2 regions of the Gordonia sp. NPDC057258 genome follow, and region 2 is predicted to be linked to the other one. Evidence: riboswitches for the same ligand, from Rfam matches in the RefSeq annotation. Region 2 holds a riboswitch; the other holds the start of a gene.
The links. Region 2 has a riboswitch for cobalamin ahead of ACFUEJ_RS03180 (FecCD family ABC transporter permease). Riboswitches for the same ligand answer to the same signal wherever they lie in the genome.

Region 1 (4,413 bases), on a different contig from region 2:
GGGGGCGTGTACACGTAAGCCGTAGGGGGAGTGCAGGATCACCCGCCAGTCGCCGAGTTCGTCGCGGAACCTCTCGACGACCAGCGTGCGATCGGTGGGCAGGTGTCCGGTCGCCTCGCGCTGCTCGGCGATGAGTGTCGCGAGGTTGCTGCGGGCGTTCTCGGTGAGCCCGAGCCGGTCTGCCTGGTCGTCGAGCTTCCCGGGATCGGCGACCGACTGGGTGAAGGCACCGATCGCGGCGCCCAGTTCGGCGGGGCGTCCGATCGCGTCACCGATCCAGAACGGCAACCGGCCCGGTTGACCGAACGCGGGGGAGACGAGTACGCGGTCGTGGGTGATGTCCTCGATCCGCCAACTGGTGGCGCCCAGCGCGAACACGTCGCCGACTCGGGACTCATAGACCATCTCCTCGTCGAGTTCGCCTACGCGAGTGGCCTTCTCGCCGACCATGAACACGCCGAAGAGTCCGCGGTCGGGTATGGAACCGCCCGAGGTGACGGCGAGCCGCTGGGCGCCGCGCCGGCCGGTGATGACTCCGGCGTCGCGGTCCCAGTTCACCCGGGGGCGCAGTTCGGCGAACTCGTCGGACGGGAAGCGGCCCGCGATCAGGTCGAGGGTCGCGTCGAAGACGCCCCGGCCCAGTTCGCGGTAGGGCGCCGCGCGCCGGACGACCTCGTACCAGTGATCGACCTCGAGGTCGTCGACCGCGGCCGCCGCGATGGTCTGCTGGGCGAGGATGTCGAGCGGATTCTGCGGGACCTTGATCTCCTCGATCGCGCCGTCGAGCATCCGGCCCACCGTCACCGTGCAGTGCAGCAGATCGGTGCGGTGCTTGGGGTAGAGGATGCCCTGGCTGATCTCGCCGACCTGGTGCCCGGCGCGGCCGATCCGCTGCAGTCCACTCGCCACCGACGGCGGGGACTCCACCTGGATGACGAGATCGACCGCACCCATGTCGATGCCGAGTTCGAGTGAGCTGGTGGCCACCACACACGAGAGGCGGCCGGCCTTCAGGTCGTCCTCGATCTGGGCGCGCTGCTCCTTGCTGACCGAGCCGTGATGGGCGCGGGCGAGAACCGGCTCGGCGCCGGAGCTCGCGCCGCTGCCCATCACGAACGCCGGGGCGCCGCCCGCGACCGACGGATTGCCGGTCGGTTCGGCAGGCTCGCCGTGGCGCTCGGCGTGGATCTCGTTGAGCCGAGCGGTGAGCTTCTCGGCGAGGCGTCGGGAGTTGGCGAAGACGATCGTGGCGCGGTTCGCCTCGATCTGGTCGACGATCGAGGCCTCGACGTACGGCCACAACGAGCCGGCAGTCGGCGAGAACGCGTCGTCCAGCGCCGCGGGGTCGGCATCGGACACCGGCGGCGGGATGTTGGCCATGTCCTCGACGGGGACGTCGACGCGCAGGTCGAATGTCTTGTCGGCCTTGGGTTTGACCACCTGGCACGGCGCGGCGCCGGACAGGAACCCCGCGACCACCTCGGGCGGGCGGACCGTCGCCGAGAGGCCGATCCGCTGGGCGGGTTTGTCCAGCAGTTCGTCGAGGCGCTCGAGGGTCAGCGCGAGATGGGTACCTCGTTTGGTCGCGGCGACCGCGTGGACCTCGTCGACGATGATCGCCTCGACGCCGGTGAGACTTTCCCGCGCGGCCGAGGTGAGCATCAGGTACAGCGACTCGGGGGTGGTGATGAGGATGTCGGGTGGGGTTTTGACCAGCGCACGCCGATCGGCGGCGGAGGTGTCGCCCGACCGCACGCCCACGGTGATGTTGGGCTCCGGCAGGTTCAGTTCCTGGGCCGCCCGGGTGATGCCGGTCAGCGGTGCGCGCAGGTTGCGCTCGACGTCGACGGCCAGTGCCTTCAACGGCGAGATGTAGACGACCTTGGTGCCCGCGGGACGGTTGCCGGCGTCGGCGGCGAGCCGATCGAGAGCCCAGAGGAACGCGGCGAGGGTCTTCCCGGACCCGGTTGGTGCGATGACCAAGGTGTTCGCGCCGTCGGCGATGGAGGTCCAGGCGCCCTTCTGCGCAGCGGTGGGCGCGGTGAACGCACCCGAGAACCACCGCCGGGTGGGGGCGGTGAAGCGGTCGAGCACCGAGGGGCGGGGCATCTCTCCACTATGTCGCACGCGTACGACAGAACGCGGTATACAGTCTCCTCACGCCTGTACGGGGAATCCGGTGAGAGTCCGGAACGGTCGCGCCACTGTGAACGCAGCCCAGATCGACACGGTCGACGTGACGGGGCATGCGTGAGTCAGGATGCCGTGCCGGCGTGCACCACCCGTGAACTCTCCGACGCGAGATCGGCGAAAGGACCCACCATGACAGCTCCCCGTACCGAGGCGGCATCACCGGTCGCCCCGGCCCGTGCCCTGCCCGTACCGAACATCTCCGTCGCGAGCGCGGCGCTCTGGCTCAGCCTGACCGTGCTGCTCGCCGGGCTGGCGTACTACTTCCTCGGTTACGACCAGGGAGTCGTGTCGGTCTTCGGCTCCGACACCCACGTGCACGAGTTCGTGCACGACGCCCGCCATTTCCTCGGCTTCCCCTGCCACTGAGTCGACATGGAGAAGAAGTTCATCGGCGCCGGCCTGCTCGCAGGTCTGATCGCCGGCATCGTCTCGTTCGTGTTCGCGCGGTTCTACCTCGAACCCGTCGTGGGCAAGGCCATCGACTACGAGAGCGCCCGCTCGGCGGCCGAGGATGCCCTGGCCCATGCCGCCGAACCGGGTGGTCACACCCATGGTGAGGGCGGAGAGTTGTTCACCCGCGCGATGCAGGAGAACCTCGGCGCGGGGATCGGCAACGTCGTGTTCGCGGTGTGCATGGGCGCGTTCTTCGCGGTGGCGTTCACGGTCTTGTGGAGCCACGTCGGCAGCCGTCATCCGGCCACGGATCCCCGTGCGGTCGCCGGCGTGCTCGGCGGCATCGGTTTCGTCGCCGTCTTCGCCGTACCGTTCTTCGCCTTCCCGGCGAACCCACCCGCCGTCGGCGACGACGACACCATCGGCGAACGAACCGGTGCCTTCCTCACCATCACCGTGTCGTCGGTGATCCTCGCCATCGCGGCGGTGGTCCTGGCGTCGTGGTTGCGCCCGCGCATCGGTGGGTTGGTCTCGGCGGTCGCCGCCACGGTCGCTTATCTGGCCGGCATCGCGATCGTGCTCGCCGTCCTGCCGTCGTTCAGCGAGGTCCCCGGCCCGGTCCGCGACGACGCCGGACAGGTCGTGTTCCCGGGCTTCCCCGGTGACGTGATCGGGGATTTCCGGGTGTACGCGATCGCCAACCAGGTCATTCTGTGGACGGTTCTCACCGTCTCGTTCGCACTGATCGTGGGGGCGATGGCCCGGTCGCGGGCGACTGACCGCGCTCGCGCGGTCTCCGCGCCGAACTGAGGCGATCAACGCACGGCATGCAGATCATCACCGCCGGTCGCACCGGCCCCAACCGGTCGGTGCGATTCGGCGGTGACCCGGTTCTCGATCAGCGGGGTCGACGCGACGTGCTCGCTCTGAGCGCGTCGCTCACGCGCCCGATCGACATCTGCGGCCCGGAGGCGGCGACCCGCGACACCGCCGAGATACTCGGCGCGACACGCGGCCTCATCGTCGACGACGCGCTGCGGACGCTCGATGTCGGTGCGTGGTCGGGCCTGTCCCCGGAGGAGATCGACCCCGTCGACCTCGGCGGGTGGTTCACCGACCCGGAGGCCCGCCCGCACGGGGGTGAGAGTGTCGCGCAGTTCGTCGACCGAGTTCATGCCTGGCGTGCCGGGCAGGCCGAGCACGGCGATGGCTACGTGGTGGTCGCGATGCCGGTGGCGCAGGCCCTGCTGTGCGTCGATGCGGACGGGTTCTTCGCGCGGGAGGTGCGCCCGGCCACCCACTACACCTGCACCGATGCTCGGTAGGAACAGATCTGCGACGACGTACCTAGACATCGGCAGTGACTCCTGACACAGTTGGGGACGACAAAACTGAAACGTGTTCGCCCCTGCGCGGACACCGGTCTGGGAGTGTGACGATGTTCGAGTGGTCCGAAGAAGATCTGATGGTTCGGGACGCCCTGCGGGCGTTCATCGACAAGGAGATCCGGCCACATCTCGACGAACTCGAATCCGGCACGCTGCCGCCCTACGACATCACCCGCAAACTGCTGTCGAGCTTCGGTGTCGACGCGATGGCCAAGGACGCTCTCGAGAAGGAACTCGAGGCCGAGGCCAACGGGGAGAAGAAGAAGCCCTCAGGCGACGGCGGCGGTATGGGCGGCTCGATGTTCATGATGGTCAACATCGAACTGGCGGGGGTCTGTCTCGGTCTCGTCGCATCCCTGGGCGTGAGCATGGGCCTGACCGCCTCGACCATCCGCGGCAAGGGCACGCTCGCCCAGAAGAAGCGGTGGCTGCCCGAACT
Region 2 (4,413 bases):
CGCTTTCCACAGCCTGCCACGAGCCTGCCATTCGACAACGCGTATTGGTACAGTCCGGCCAGGCAACCACCGACAGCGGGGGAACGATGAGCAGGAACGACGTCGAGTTCGATTCGTCCGGGACGACATGCCGGGCCTGGTGGTACCGGCCCGAGGGAACCACTCCGGCACCGGTCATCGTGATGGCACACGGGCTCGGTGCGGTCCGGCGGATGCGCCTGGACGCGTTCGCCGAGCGTTTCACCGCCGCGGGATACTCGTGCCTGGTGTTCGACTACCGCCACTTCGGTGACAGCGACGGCGAACCGCGACAGCTGCTCTCCATTCGCCGCCAACTCGACGACTGGGCCGCGGCAATCGCCTTCGCCCGAACACTCAGCGGTGTCGACACCTCACGGATAGTGCTGTGGGGCACGTCCTTCGGCGGCGGACACGTCCTGGTCGCGGGCGAACGCGACGGCCGGGTGGCCGCGGTGATCTCCCAGTGCCCCTTCACCAGTGGAACAGCCTCCACCGCCGCCCTGGGGGTGGTGTCCGGGGCGAAGGTGACCGTGCGCGCGCTCGCGGATCTGGCGGGTTCGGCACTGGGCCGTCCGCCGGTCACCGTCGGCCTCGCCGGTGCGTCCGGCTCGGCCGCCCTGATGACGGCACCCGACGCGGTGTCGGGATACCTGCCGCTGGTGCCCGACGACCTGGAGTTCATCAACGAGGTCGCCGCGCGGGCCGGTCTCGCCATCCCGCTGCACACGCCTGGTCGGGCATTGCGAAAGCTCACCTGTCCCACGCTCGTGTGCATCTGCGACGAGGACACCGTGGCGCCGGCCGGACCGACTGCCCGGTACGCCCGCCGCGCCCCGGCAGCGCGAGTGATTCGTTATCCGGCAGGACATTTCGACATCTACGTCGGCGCCGACTTCGAGCGGGTGGTCGCCGATCAGCTCGAGTTCTTGCGCGGGACCGTCCCCGTGTGACGTCAGAACCCGAACCGCGCCTGCATCCCGCGCAGCGTTTCCGCCGATGCCAGCAGACCCGCCCGCTCGGAGTCCGACAGCGGGACATCGAGCCGGGTCTGGGCACCACCGCGGTCGACGACGGTCGGCAGCGAGAGGCACACGCCGTCGAGCCCCTCGATGCCGTCCGCCCTCGTCGACACCGGCAGCACCCGGTGTTCGTTGTTCAGGATCGCCTCGACGATGCGCGTCGAGGCCAGACCGATCGCGTAGTTCGTCGCCCCCTTGCCCTCGATGATGGTGTACGCGGCATGTACGACCTCGTGGTGAATACGTTCGCGCGCAACGGCGTCCATCGCCGGACGGCCGGGCAGCGGCGTCCACGAGGTGAGCGGCACGCCCCCGATCGACGCCGAACTCCACAGCGGGATCTCACTGTCGCCGTGTTCGCCGACGATGTAGGAGTGCACGCTCTGCACCGCGACCCCGCAGTGCTGCGCGATCAGGAATCGCAGCCGGGACGAGTCCAGCACCGTGCCCGAGCCGAAGACCTGGTGCGGTGACAGCCCGCTGATCTCCTGGGCGGCGTAGGTGACGATGTCGACGGGATTGGTGACCATCACATAGATCGCGTTCGGGGCCACCGCCAAGACCCCGGGGAGGATGGCGCGTGTCAGACCGATTGTCGCCTCGGCCAATTCGAGGCGCGACTGCCCGGGCTTCTGCTTCGCGCCGGCGGTGAACACGACGACGTCGGCGTCCGCACACACCGACACGTCGTCGGATCCGATGATGTCCGCGCGGGGCACGAACTCGAGGCCATGCGACATGTCGAGCACCTCGGCGGTCACCTTGGCAGCGTTGATGTCGAGGAGGGCGATGGTCCGTGCGACACCTCGGATGAGGGACGAGTAGGCGATCGCGGTGCCCACCGCACCCGCCCCGATGATGGCCAGCTTCGTGTCTCGTACGTCCATCGCTTCACCGTTTCCGCGTCGGGTTCATCGATCGTCGGCCCCCAGCGTAGGTGCTCGCGTGTCGGCTGTCCGGGCACCGATGTCGCGCATCGTTGCGCCCAGAACCACGAACTGCGACATCTGACTCAGGTGTAGCGAATCGTTGTTGGTATGTTCAGCCCCGAGAACGGTCACACCCGCACACGTGGGTGTCAGGGAACCCGGTGTGAATCCGGGACTGGCGCGCAACGGTATGGGGGACGGATTCGGCGCGGACACCGGGGCGACCCGGGAAGGCGCCGGCGCCACGATCCCGAGTCCGATTACCGGCCGTTCTCGCTCGAGTCCATCGTGTATCTCGCGCACAGATACCCAGACCGATAGGCAGTACCACCCGTGTCCCGTCGTACCGACGGCACGACCGAGAGCGCGACCGCCCCGTCGGTCCGGCGACTCCCGGCGACGCCGCTAGCCGCAGTACTGTTCGTCCTCACCCTTCTCAGCATCGCCCTGGCCACCGCTTTCGGCGCGGAGACCATCCCCGTCGGCGACGTGTGGCACACCGTCGTCGGCCGAATGACCGGGGCCGAGCTCGACTCCGCGCACGCCGTCATCATCTGGGATCTCCGGTTGCCCCGGTCCGTGCTGGCCGCGCTGGTCGGAGCCGGGCTGGCGCTGGCCGGCGCACTCATGCAGGCCCTGGTCCGCAACCCGCTGGCCGAGCCGTATCTGCTGGGTGTGTCCGCCGGCGCGGCGGTCGGGGCCACCGCGGTGATGACCCTCGGCGTGCTCGCGGGACTGGGAGTCTGGGCGCTGTCCGGCGGGGCGCTACTCGGCGCGCTGGCCGCCACCGTCACGGTGTACCTGGTGGCCCGCGCCCAGGGCGGGCTGACCGCGCTGCGACTCATCCTGTCCGGGGTGGTGTTGTCCTCGGCGTTCATGGCGTTGTCGTCGCTGCTGGTGTTCACCGCCGCCGACCCGCACGCCGCCGACAACGTGATGTTCTGGATGCTCGGCAGCGTCGCGGGCGCCACCTGGGCGAAAGTGCAGATCGCCGGGGCGGTCGTGCTGGTCACCGTCGTGGCCATGCTCGCCATCCACTCCTGGCTCGATGCCTACGCGGCCGGCACCGACACCGCGACGTCGCTGGGCGTGCCGGTACGCGCGATGCGCAACGCGCTGTTCGGTGTCCAGGGTCTCCTGGTCGGCGTGCTCGTCGCGGTGGCGGGCGGCATCGGCTTCGTCGGTCTGATCGTCCCGCACGCGGCGCGGCTCCTGGTCGGCGCCACCCACCGCGCGATGTTGCCGGTGGCGGTCTGCGGCGGTGCGCTCTTCCTGGTGTGGGTCGACGTGATCTCGCGGGTGGCGGCCGCACCGCGCGAGATGCCGCTGGGCATCGTGACCGGACTGATCGGGGCACCGATCTTCCTGTTCCTCATGGGACGACGCCAGTACGTGTTCGGGGGAGGCTCGTGACCGACCCCGCCCGCGCATCGTCGATGTCGTTGCGCGCGAACGCGCTTGCGTGCCGTCGAGGTGGCCGCGTCGTACTGCGGGATGTCGATCTCGCGGTCCCCGCCGGCACCCGACTGGCCATCGTCGGGCCCAACGGTTCCGGCAAGACCACCCTGCTGCGCACGCTGTGCGGTCTCGAACGCCCGGCCGCCGGCACCGTCGAGGTGAACGGAGACGACCTCCACCGCATCCCCTCGCGACGCCGCGCCATGTCGATGGCGGTGGTCGGCCAGGAGGAACAGCCCTCCGCGGAGCTGACGGTCGCCGAGGCGGTCGGCCTCGGCCGGACCCCGTACCGGTCGGCCTGGTCCACCGGGAGTTCCGACGACAAGACGGTGGTCGATCGCGCGTTGATCCAGGTCGGGCTCGACGGCTGGGGCACCCGCTCGTGCACCCAGCTGTCCGGCGGCGAACGGCACCGCGTCGTCCTCGCCCGCGCGCTCGCTCAGCAGACCCCGATCCTGGTGCTCGACGAACCCACCAATCACCTGGACGCCGCCTGGCGACTACGACTGATGGAGATCCTCGACGAGCTCGACGCCACCGTGGTCGCGGCGATGCACGACCTCGACCTGGTGTTGCGTCACTTCGACTCCGTCGCAGTGGTTTCCGACGGTGGTGTCATCGTGCACGGACCACCCGTCGAGGTGCTGACGCCGGCTCTGCTGGCCGACGTCTTCGAGGTGTCCGGCACCGTCGTCGACCATCCATCGACGGGCCTGCCCCATCTGCTCCTGAACACTCCCACCACCACACCCGCCCCCAGCGCTCTGACGAAAGACATCCCGTGAGAGGACATCCTTTGACCATACGTACGTCCCGAGTCCACCCGACCGTCGCCATCGTGGCGGCGACACTGATCCTGGGAACTGCCACCGCCTGCGGTGCCGACAGCACCGCAGCGTCGGAAAGCACTGTCACCATATCGAATTGCGGAGCCGACGTCGCCTTCCCGCAACCCCTCGACCGGTTGTTCGTCAACGACGGCGGCA

Region 1: it holds a riboswitch for cobalamin, as region 2 does, so the genes downstream of both, ACFUEJ_RS11805 (CbtB-domain containing protein) here and ACFUEJ_RS03180 (FecCD family ABC transporter permease) in region 2, are expected to answer to the same signal.

What each region holds. Positions count from the first base shown of each region.
Region 1 is NZ_JBHUXZ010000013.1:67,282-71,694, forward strand. It holds gene ACFUEJ_RS11800 (ATP-dependent helicase) at 1-2,109, opposite strand, end outside; cobalamin riboswitch at 2,127-2,287, shown strand; gene ACFUEJ_RS11805 (CbtB-domain containing protein) at 2,323-2,559, shown strand; gene ACFUEJ_RS11810 (CbtA family protein) at 2,566-3,396, shown strand; gene ACFUEJ_RS11815 (histidine phosphatase family protein) at 3,414-3,911, shown strand; gene ACFUEJ_RS11820 (acyl-CoA dehydrogenase family protein) at 4,025-4,413, shown strand, end outside.
Region 2 is NZ_JBHUXZ010000002.1:234,192-238,604, reverse strand. It holds gene ACFUEJ_RS03190 (alpha/beta fold hydrolase) at 87-971, shown strand; gene ACFUEJ_RS03185 (L-lactate dehydrogenase) at 974-1,927, opposite strand; cobalamin riboswitch at 2,078-2,256, shown strand; gene ACFUEJ_RS03180 (FecCD family ABC transporter permease) at 2,303-3,382, shown strand; gene ACFUEJ_RS03175 (ABC transporter ATP-binding protein) at 3,406-4,212, shown strand; gene ACFUEJ_RS03170 (ABC transporter substrate-binding protein) at 4,266-4,413, shown strand, end outside.